One region of the Stappia indica genome, then DNA from elsewhere that is predicted to be linked to it. Evidence: predicted binding sites of a transcription regulator. Region 1 holds the regulator's gene; the other holds the start of a gene.
What was found. The regulator LexA, encoded in region 1, represses DNA repair genes until DNA is damaged. The targets are predictions, from matches to a motif close to TGTTCNNNNTGTGTTCNG.

Region 1 (5,250 bases):
CGTCGTCGGCGAATCGGGCCTCTTCACCCCGCAGGATCTTGCGCGGATGGAGCGCTGCGGCATCTCTACCTTCCTGATCGGCGAGAGCCTGATGCGCCAGGACGACGTGACGGGTGCGACGCGCGCGCTGCTGGCGCGCCCCGGCCTTGCTGCGGAGTAGGACATGGTCGGCACATCTTCTGGAGACGCTTCCCCGCGCCTGACCCATCTGGACGAGAGCGGCGCGGCCAACATGGTCGACGTCTCGACCAAGGAGGTCACCTCCCGCGAGGCGCGCGCCGAAGGCCATGTGCGCATGAAGCCGGAGACGCTGGCGCTGATCCTGTCGGGCTCGGCCAAGAAGGGCGACGTCATCGCCACCGCCCGCATCGCCGGCATCATGGCCGCCAAGCGCACCCATGAGCTGGTGCCGCTCTGCCATCCGCTGCTGCTGTCCAAGGTCGCGGTCGACATCGTGCCGGATGAGGCGCTTCCGGGCTTGCGCGTCACCGCGATGGCCCGCGTTTCGGGCCAGACCGGCGTCGAGATGGAGGCGCTGACCGCCTGCTCGGTCACCTGCCTGACGATCTACGACATGGCCAAGGCCGTCGACCGCGGCATGACCATCGGCGGCATCCGCGTTCTCGCCAAGTCCGGCGGCAAGTCCGGCGACTGGACCGCGGCAAGCGAAACCAACCCCGCCTGACACAAGGCCAACTGACGTGAGGGACGGCTGACATGGCGCTGATCTCGGTCGACGAAGCCCTGTCGCGACTTCTCGGCGGCATCGAGCCTGTCGGAGGCGAGACCGTGCCGCTCGCCAGCGCCAACGGCCGCGTGCTCGCCGCCGACCTTGCCGCGACGCGCACCCAGCCGCCCTTTGCAGCCTCCGCCATGGACGGCTATGCGGTGCGCGCGGCCGATATCGCCGCGGTTCCTGCAACGCTCAAGCTGATCGGCGAAGCCCCTGCGGGCCGCGCCTTCACTGGTGCCATCAAGGCGGGCGAGACCGTGCGCATCTTCACCGGCGCCCCGCTTCCCGAAGGCAGCGACACGATCCTGATCCAGGAGAACACCGAGCGCGACGGCGATCTCGTCACCGCACTGGAAAGCGCCCCGCCGGGCAAGTTCGTGCGCCCCGCCGGGCTCGACTTCAAGGCCGGCGAGACGCTGCTCGCCGCCGGCACGCGGCTCGACTATCGCCGCCTTGCGCTGGCGGCGGCCATGAACCACCCCGTGCTGGAGCTGCGCCGCCGGCCGAAGGTCGCGATCCTGGCGACGGGCGACGAGCTGGTCGAGCCGGGCGAGCAGCCTGGGTCGGACCAGATCATCGCCTCCAACCATGCCGGCATTGCCGCCCTGGTCGAGGATTGCGGCGGCGAACCGCTGCAGCTCGGCATCGCCGCCGACCGGCGCGAGCACATTGCCGAGAAGATCGCCGGGGCACGGGCGGCCGGTGCCGACATTCTCGTGACGCTCGGCGGGGCTTCCGTCGGCGATCATGACCTGGTGCAGGAAGTGCTTGCCGCCTCCGGCATGGAACTCGGCTTCTGGCGCATCGCCATGCGGCCCGGCAAGCCGCTGATGGCCGGCCGGATCGAGGGCATGCGCGTGCTCGGCCTGCCGGGCAACCCGGTCTCCAGCCTCGTCTGCGGCGTTCTCTTCCTGCGCCCGCTGATCGACGCCCTGCTCGGCCGCCCGCCGCGCCGGCGCGACGCCGAGCTGCTGCCGCTGGCCGCCGATATCGGCGGCAACGACCAGCGCGAGGACTATCTGAGGGCCCGCATCCTGCGCCAGGACGATGGCACGGAGCGCGTCGCCCCGTTCGAGCGGCAGGATTCCTCCATGCTGGCAACGCTCACCCGCGCCGATGCGCTGGTGGTGCGCCCGCCCCACGCCGCCCCCCTGCCCGCCGGCACGCCGGTCCCGGTCCTGCGCCTGCCTCAAGGCTGAACCGGCCCCAGAGCTGAGCCGCCCCCGCACCTCGCCGCTTCTTGTTTCGTTCCTCCAGGGGCATTGTGGAACAAGGCAGGAACGGTTAGACTATGTTCATGATTTGTACATAGCCTGAGTCGCAGGCAGCGATCGGCAGCATCCGGCCGGCTTCGGCCCGGCTGCTGAGCCAGAGCGGGGGGACCCAAGCGCATGTTGACGCGCAAGCAGCACGAATTGCTCCTGTTCATCCACGAGAGGCTGAAGGAAACCGGCGTTCCTCCCTCGTTCGACGAGATGAAGGACGCGCTCGACCTGCGGTCCAAATCGGGCATCCACCGGCTGATCACCGCGCTGGAAGAGCGTGGCTTCATCCGCCGCCTGCCGAACCGCGCTCGCGCGCTGGAGATCGTCAAGCTGCCGGAATCCGTCGCGCCGGGCCTTGCCTCGCAGCGCGGCCAGGGCTTCTCGCCCTCCGTCATCGAGGGCTCTCTCGGCAAGACGCCGCCGGTGGAGCGGCCCCCCGCCCCGCCGCCTGCGGCCAATGACAGCGTCGAGATCCCCGTCATGGGCCGCATCGCCGCCGGCGTGCCGATCGAGGCGATCCAGTCCCACAGCCACACCATCGCCATGCCGGCCGACCTGCTCGGCAACGGCGATCACTATGCGCTGGAAGTGCGCGGCGATTCCATGATCGAGGCCGGCATTCTCGACGGCGACACGGTTGTGATCCGCCGTTCGGACAGCGCCGACAGCGGCGACATCGTCGTCGCCCTGATCGACGACGAGGAAGCGACGTTGAAGCGCCTGCGCAAGAAGGGCGCGTCCGTCGCACTGGAGGCCGCCAATCCGGCCTACGAGACCCGTATCTTCGGTCCGGGGCGCGTGCGGATCCAGGGCAAGCTCGTCTCGTTGTTCCGCCGCTACTGAGGGCGGGCGCCGGACGGAGCGCGGCACTGCACGGTTATTTCGGCGTCCAGGGTCGGCGACGCCCGTAGCTCGGGCGCACCGCGATATCGAGCGGCCCGGCAGCCCCGGCGTGAGGAATACCCTGCCGCGCCGGAGGGAACTTGGGAGAGTGCGCCGAAGAGAGCGCTCGAGGGGGCTCTGGAGGGACAGGGTCGGATGGGCCTGCGGGCACGCCCGCTGGTCCGGCAGGGGCCGCATCCGAGCCGCCGGAAAGGGCAGCGGAGACGGCAGCAGGATCGGCGGCATGCGTTGATGCCGCGGCGGAGCGTGGAGCCGGCGAAGGTCCGGCTTCCGGCATCGAAGAGGCCGCAAAATCGGGCGCAGAATCGGGCGCACTGAAATAGAGCGCAACGGCGCCGTCGCGGGCAAGCCGAGCGCCGTCGAACACTTGCCGCGCCCGGCAATCGGGCGGGGCGATCAGCGCTGAGACGATGATGTCGACCTTGCGGCAGTCCTCCTCGAAGGCGGCGCTGTCGCGCACCAGCGAGACCAGCAGTGCGGGCGGGCCTTGCGCCGCTGCGACGGGTCTTGGCTCTGGCCCTGATCCTGACCCTGGTCCTGGTCTTGGTCCTGGTGGCGCGTTGGCGGAGGTTCCGTGCCGGGTCCCCGCCCCCGGCGAGCCGTGCGCCCGCACCAGGCAGGCGAGCTTGTCGCAGTGCATATCCTTGGCGGAAATCCGCCGGTTCCCGTGCTCCCGTACGCCGACGCCGTCGGCCCGCAGCCACACCTCCGGCAGGAAGCCGCTCGGGCGCGAGGAAACGCGCAAGTCCCCCGCTGCATCACGGACGGCGATGGTCGTGCCGTTCGCCGATATCAGCATGTCCGGCTGCCGGTGCTGGGCATAAAGCAGCACCGAGGCGGCAAGCGGCAACAGGGCCACTGGGCGATATCCCCGCGGCGCGAGGCAGGCAATGAGCCCGGCCGCGACCACGGCCAGCGTGCCGGCGAGCGAGGGCGCACCGATCACCCCGTCATCCGGCGTCAACCCGCTCACCCAGGTTGCCATCGCCACGACAAGATCGATGCCCGCCCCCATCGCCGCGAGCGGCAGCGCCTCCAGCCCGAAGGGCAGCAGGGCCAGCGCCAGCACGGCGAAGGGCATCACGACCAGCGTCACCACCGGCATTGCCAGCAGGTTGCCGAGCGTGCCGAGCGGCGAGATGCGGTGGAAGTGATAGGCGCCGATGGCCCCGGTCGCGAGACCCGCGATCAGCGAGGTCAGCAGCAGGCCCCAGAACCACCCCGCAGCCCCCGACGTTGCCGCCTGCAGCAGCCCGCGGCCGGGCGGCGCCATCGGCGCCTTGCGTTCGCGCGCCGCGCGCCGGCGGGTGATCTCCTCATAGGCGGCGACCAGCGCGATGACGGCGGCGAAGGACATCTGGAACCCGGGATCGAGCAACGCCTCCGGCAGGACGGCGAGAATGAGGAAGACGGCAATCGCGACATTGCGCAACGTCAGGGCGCGCCGGGCGAAGATCCGCCCGCAAAACACCAGCACGATCATCACGAAGGCGCGCTGCGTGGCGATCGAGCCGCCGGAAATGCCGAGATAGAACACCGCCGCCGACATGGCCGCAACGGCCGCCCAGGCGTCGATCCGCCGTTCCTGCACGAGGTGCGAGGACAGCGCCAGCAGCCCCCGCACGACGAAGAAGACGGAGCCTGCGAACAGCGCCATGTGCAGGCCGGAAATCGCCAGGATATGGGCAAGGCCGGCGGTCCTGAGCGCCTCCGTCACCGGCTCGGGGATCAGCGACCGGTCGCCGGTGATCAGCGCGATGGCGAGCGCGGCCGCCGTCGTCTCGCCGAGCGCTTCGAGGATCCGCGCGGCAATCGCCAGGCGCAGGTGGGCGACCCCGGCCTTCAGCCGCAGGGACACGGGCGCCGGCCCCAGATCGACGCGGCTCGGCGCACCGAAGGCAAAACCGGTCGCGCCGATCCCGTCGAAGAAGGCGCGAAAGGCAAAGTCGTAGCCGCCGGGAATCACGGCAGCAGAAGGCGGCATCAGCCTGGCCCGCAGCCGCACACCCTCGCCCACGCCGATGCTCTCGCCATCCGGACCGCCGCGCAGGGATACGCGGACCCGGTAGGGCGTGGCCGTCGCCGCAAGCCGCTCTATCCCCGCAACGCGCAGGAGCAGCCGCGTGCCGCGGTCGGTGCGCTCGGCCTCCTCCACGAAGCCGGTCAGCGTCACGCTGCGCGCCCGGTCGATCACCGGCGCGCCGACCAGCTCGGTGCGCAGCGCCCCGGTGAAAACGCCCGACAGGACAAGGGCAAGCACCAGGAGCGGCAGGGCCGATGCACCGCGGCGCGCGGCGAGAAACCAGCCCGCCCAGGCAAGGGCGGCAGCGGGCGCAAGGACGAGGACAA
Region 2 (5,250 bases), 1.0 Mb from region 1:
TCGCCGCTATGTGAACGGCTACCTTCTGTCGCTCGACGACGCCACGCTCGCCGCCTACGGCTACGATCGTGCCGATCTGGAGCGCAACAGCTCGCTGACCTCCGCGTTCTGATACGCTGGTCACAGAGTTTCATTGAAAACGGGCCCGGCGGTTCCTCCGCCGGGCCCGTTTCTCGTTGTGCATCGGGATTTGGCAGGGCGTCAGCCCTCGTGGCGACCGCGCACCAGCGTCAGCGTCAGCCAGCCGTCGCGGTTCTGCCGGCGCACCAGGTGGAACCCTTGCAGGCCATAGGCGAACAGGATGCGCGGACCGTCCTCCACGCGCAGGCCCGACAGGACCAGCGTCGCCGAGCGGGTCATGCGCGCCGAAAGACCGGCAGCCATGCGCATCAGGGGCCGGGCGAGGATATTCGCCACCACCAGATCGAAAGGACCGGCCTCCGCGAAGATGCGGCTGTCGACGCCGGCCGCCGTCGCCGTGCGCACCAGGTTGCCGGCGAGATTGTGGACCGCATTGGCGCGCGCGGTGATCGTCGCCACCGGGTCGATGTCTGTCGCCAGCACCGGCTGGCGGGACAGCCGCGCCATGGCGATGGCCAGGACGCCGGTACCGGTGCCCAGATCCAGCATCCGCTCATAGGACCGGCGGGTCAGCAGCCGGTCGATCTCGATCAGGCAGCCCGCGGTCGTCCCGTGATGGCCGGTGCCGAAGGCGAGCGCGGCCTCGATCTCGATGGAAATGCCGGCGAGCGGACGCTTCGCGCGGTCGTGCGAGCCGTGGATGAAGAAACGGCCCGCCTGCACCGGCGACAGGCCTTCCAGGCTCTTCTCCACCCAGTTGATGTCTTCCAGTTCCACCGCCTCGACCGGCGCGGCAAAGGCATCCGCGCCCAGCCGGTCCTTGACCAGCTCGGCGGCTTCCCCCTCGCTCATGTCGAACAGCAGGATCTCGGCGGTCCAGTCCCGCCCGTCCGCCGACGCTTCGAAGACCGTCACCGGATTGCCGTCGTCCTCGAAGTCGCGCGACAGCAGCTCGTAGATGCGCTTCGCCTCGATCTCGGGGGCGGTGATGCGGACGCGGATGGTGGACATGATCTCTCCGGAGACAGGAAACGGCGCACGCCCTATAGCGCCCGAAAGCAGGGGGCATCAATCGCATTCGCGCTGGATGGGGAAACGCGCGCCGCTCAGTGCCGCTCGACGAAGCTGTCGAGCACCTTCTTGCGCCCCGCCTTGTCGAACTGGACTGTCAGCTTGTTGCCCTCGATGCCGACGATCTCGCCATAGCCGAACTTCAGGTGGAACACCCGCTCGCCCATGTCGAACGCCGACGGCGCATCGGACACCGACTTGGCGACCAACTCGCCCTCGATCATCCGCGGGCCTCCGGACTGCCCGCCCGACTGCCTGCCGCCGGCCGATCCCATCCGCCCGGCGAACCCGCCGCTGCTGGAGCTACCCTGTGCCTGCGAACGCTGCGCCCGCTGCCAGCCCGGCGTCGAGTAGCTCGACTTGAAGGGATCGCGCGTGTCGAAGCGGCTGGCGCCGTATCCCCCGCCGCCATAGCCGCCGTAATTGCTCGACGGCTCGACCACATCGACGTGATCGGCCGGCAATTCGTCGAGGAAGCGCGAGGGGATGGAGCTCTGCCACATGCCGTGGATGCGCCGGTTGGAGGCGAACCAGATCTTCGCCCGCCGCCGCGCCCTCGTGATGCCCACATAGGCGAGCCGGCGCTCTTCCTCCAGCCCCGCGCGGCCGCTCTCGTCGAGCGCGCGCTGATGCGGGAAGAGGCCCTCCTCCAAGCCGGGGAGGAACACCGTGTCGAACTCCAGGCCCTTGGCCGAGTGCAGCGTCATGATCGACACCGCGTCGTTGTTGCCGTCCGCGTCCCGGTCCATGACCAGCGCGACATGCTCCAGGAACCCGGCGAGCGATTCGTACTCGTCCATCGAGCGGACGAGCTCCTTCAGGTTGTCGAGCCGGCCCGGCGCTTCCGCCGAGCGGTCGTTGCGCCACATCTCGGTGTAGCCGCTCTCGTCGAGGATGATCTCGGCCAGCTCCGTATGCGACATAGCCGGCACCAGGTCGCGCCAGCGGTCGAAATCGGCCAGCAGCATGCGCAGCGTCGTGCGCGCCTTCGGCTTCAGTTCCTCGGTCTGGCACAGGTCCGAAGCCGCCTGCATGAGCGGGATGCGGTTCGCCCGCGCATAGGCATGAACCAGCTTCAGGCTGGCCTCGCCGAGGCCGCGCTTGGGCGTGTTGACGATGCGCTCGAAGGCGAGATCGTCGGCCGGCTGCACGACGCAGCGGAAATAGGCCATCGCATCGCGGATCTCCATGCGCTCGTAGAAGCGCGGGCCGCCGACCACCCGGTAGTTGACGCCGAGCGTGACGAACCGATCCTCGAACTCGCGCATCTGGAACGACGCGCGCACCAGGATCGCCATGCTCTCGAGGCTGTGCCCCTTGGACTGCAGCGACTCGATCTCGTCGCCGATGGCGCGGGCCTCTTCCTCGGAGTCCCAGGCGGCGGCGACGCTGACGCGCAGTTCCTCGCCGTCCGGGTCCACCACATCGGTGAACAGCGTCTTGCCCAGGCGCCCCTCGTTATGGGCGATCAGATGCGAGGCGGCGGCCAGGATATGGCTGGTCGAGCGGTAGTTGCGCTCCAGCCGGATCACCTTGGCGCCGGGAAAGTCGTGGTCGAAGCGCAGGATGTTGTCGACCTCGGCCCCGCGCCAGCCGTAGATCGACTGATCGTCGTCGCCGACGCAGCAGATGTTGCGGTTGCCCTGCGCCAGCAGCCGCAGGAACAGGTACTGCGCGATGTTGGTGTCCTGGTACTCGTCCACCAGCATGAAGCGGAAGCGGTTCTGGTACTCGCCCAGCACGTCCGGATTGTTGCGGAACAGCGTGATCACATGCAGCAGCAGGTCGCCGAAATCGGCGGCATTGAGGATCGACAGCCGCTCCTGATACTGCTCGTAGAGCGCCCGGCCCTTGCCGTTGCCGAAGGAGCGCGCCTCGCCCTCCGGCACCTGGTCGGGCGTCAGGCCGCGGTTCTTCCAGCCATCCAACTGGCTGGCGAAGGCGCGCGCCGTCCAGCGCTTGTCGTCCAGCCCCTCCGCCTGGATGATCTGCTTGATCAGGCGGATCTGGTCGTCGGTATCGAGGATCGAGAATCCGGATTTCAGGCCGACCAGCTCGGCGTGCCGGCGCAGGATCTTGACGCAGATCGAGTGGAACGTGCCGAGCCACGGCATGCCTTCCGCGCTGTCGCCGATCAGCCGCTCGATCCGCTCCTTCATCTCGCGGGCGGCCTTGTTGGTGAAGGTCACCGCCAGGATCTGGCTCGGAAAGGCCCGCCGCGTCGCCAGGATATGGCCGATGCGCGTGGTCAGGACGCGGGTCTTGCCCGTTCCCGCCCCCGCCAGCACCAGGACCGGGCCGTCCAGCGTCTCGACCGCCTCGCGCTGCTCCGGGTTCAGCCCGTCGAGATAGGAGCCGGGTTCGGGCGTCCGCGGCCCGAGCGCTGCACGCGCGCGCGCGGCAATGCCGCTGCCGCCGCCCGGCCGCTCCAGACCGCCGCCCCGCGCGTCATGCTCCGCCTGCCCCGGTGCGGAGCCTTGGGGGAACTGTCGGGTATCGGCAGGATGATTGGCCATGCGGGAGAGTGTCTCGACGGGTCTGGGTCACGGATCTGACATCGCGCGGACCGTTGGCACCCGCGATTCTGTTCTCTCTTTGGACCATATATAGCAGCTTGTCCCGTCAATTGGAGGGGCGCAATTGCTCGCGCCCCTCCCTCTTGGCTTTTGACGCCTTTGTTATTCGAAAAACGATCAGGCCGCGACGAGCGCCACCAGTGCCGGCGCGGGCTGCTCGAAGCGCAGCGTGTAGCGCCCGCCCTCGCCCCCGGCGACGATGGCCGCAAGCACCTGCCCGTCTGCGAGCTGCAGCTTGACGGCCTGCCGGAGCTCCAGCCGGGCCGAGGCGGAAACGGCGGCCTGATGCACATCCGCCTCGTCCACCCGCGCCCGGTAGCGACGCCCCAGCGCGGTGACGACGACCGCCTCGCGCATTTGCGCATGCACCTGCGCGCGCCGTGCCGCAAGATCGACCGCGATGTCGGCGAGGAAGGTCTCCACCTCGCCGGCGAGTTGCTGCGTCACCTCGGCAAGGCTGGAGGACACCGCGCTGACATTGCCGGCAAACTGCGCGGTGCGCTCGATCGCCGAGGTCACCGAGGTGACGTTGTCCGCCACCGCATCGGTGCCGTCCGAGGCGGCGATGACGGAGTTGGCGATCTCCTGCGTTGCCGCGCGCTGCTCCTCCACCGCGCCGGCGATGGTGGTTGTCAGCTCGCGGATATTGGCCATCACACCGGCGATCTCTCCGATCGAGCCGACCGCGCCGCGCGTCGAGGCCTGGATGCCGGTGACCTGCGCGGCGATGTCTTCCGTCGCCTTGGCGGTCTGGCCGGCAAGGTTCTTCACTTCCGCCGCGACGACGGCAAAGCCCTTGCCCGCCTCGCCGGCGCGCGCCGCCTCGATCGTGGCATTGAGCGCCAGCAGGTTGGTCTGTTCGGCGATGTCGCGGATCAGGTTGACCACCGAACCGATCTGCTCGGCCGCCTGCGAAAGCGAAGCGACATCGGCGTTGGTCAGTTGCGCCCGTTCGGCGGCCGAGGCCATCAGGTCGCTTGCCTTGGAGGTCTGCTCGGCGATCTCGCGGATCGAGGCGGACAGTTCCTCCGCCGCCGCCGCGACCACCTGGATATTGCCGGAGGCCGTCTGGGTGGCATGGCTCGCGGCGGACGCGTCGCACGCAGCTCCGCTTGCGCCTTCCTCCAGCGTCTCGGCCGAGGAGCGCATGTCGCCGGCCTTGGCCCCTGCCGTCGACAGCGTCGACGAGACGCTGCTGCGGAAGCCCGCGATCATCGTCTCGATGGCCGACTGCCGGTCCCGTTCGCGCAGGCGTTCCTCCTGCAGGCTGTGTTCCAGCTCGATGCGCTCGATGGCATTCTCGCGGAAGATCTCCACCGCCCCCGCCATCGCGCCGATCTCGTCCCGGCGCGCGACGCTCGTCACCTCGACGCCCGTGTCGTTGGCCGCAAGCCGGCGCATGACGCCGACCAGCTCCGCCAGCGGCGGCACGATGGAGCGGTAGACGCCGGCGAAGATCACCGCCATGACGACGACCAGCCCGGCAACGAGCCCGAGCTGCCAGAGGAAGGCGCGCTGGCCG

Region 2: the regulator LexA is predicted to act here: its motif matches at 3,738-3,755, upstream of GH266_RS06610 (ATP-dependent helicase).

Annotation. Positions count from the first base shown of each region.
Region 1 is NZ_CP046908.1:354,282-359,531, forward strand. Features, by position in the region: gene trpC (indole-3-glycerol phosphate synthase TrpC) at 1-160, shown strand, start outside; gene moaC (cyclic pyranopterin monophosphate synthase MoaC) at 164-685, shown strand; gene GH266_RS01685 (molybdopterin molybdotransferase MoeA) at 718-1,932, shown strand; gene lexA (transcriptional repressor LexA) at 2,125-2,841, shown strand; gene GH266_RS01695 (ComEC/Rec2 family competence protein) at 2,876-5,250, opposite strand, start outside.
Region 2 is NZ_CP046908.1:1,381,028-1,386,277, forward strand. Features, by position in the region: gene GH266_RS06600 (hypothetical protein) at 1-112, shown strand, start outside; gene GH266_RS06605 (50S ribosomal protein L11 methyltransferase) at 202-1,092, opposite strand; gene GH266_RS06610 (ATP-dependent helicase) at 1,188-3,668, opposite strand; gene GH266_RS06615 (methyl-accepting chemotaxis protein) at 3,846-5,250, opposite strand, start outside.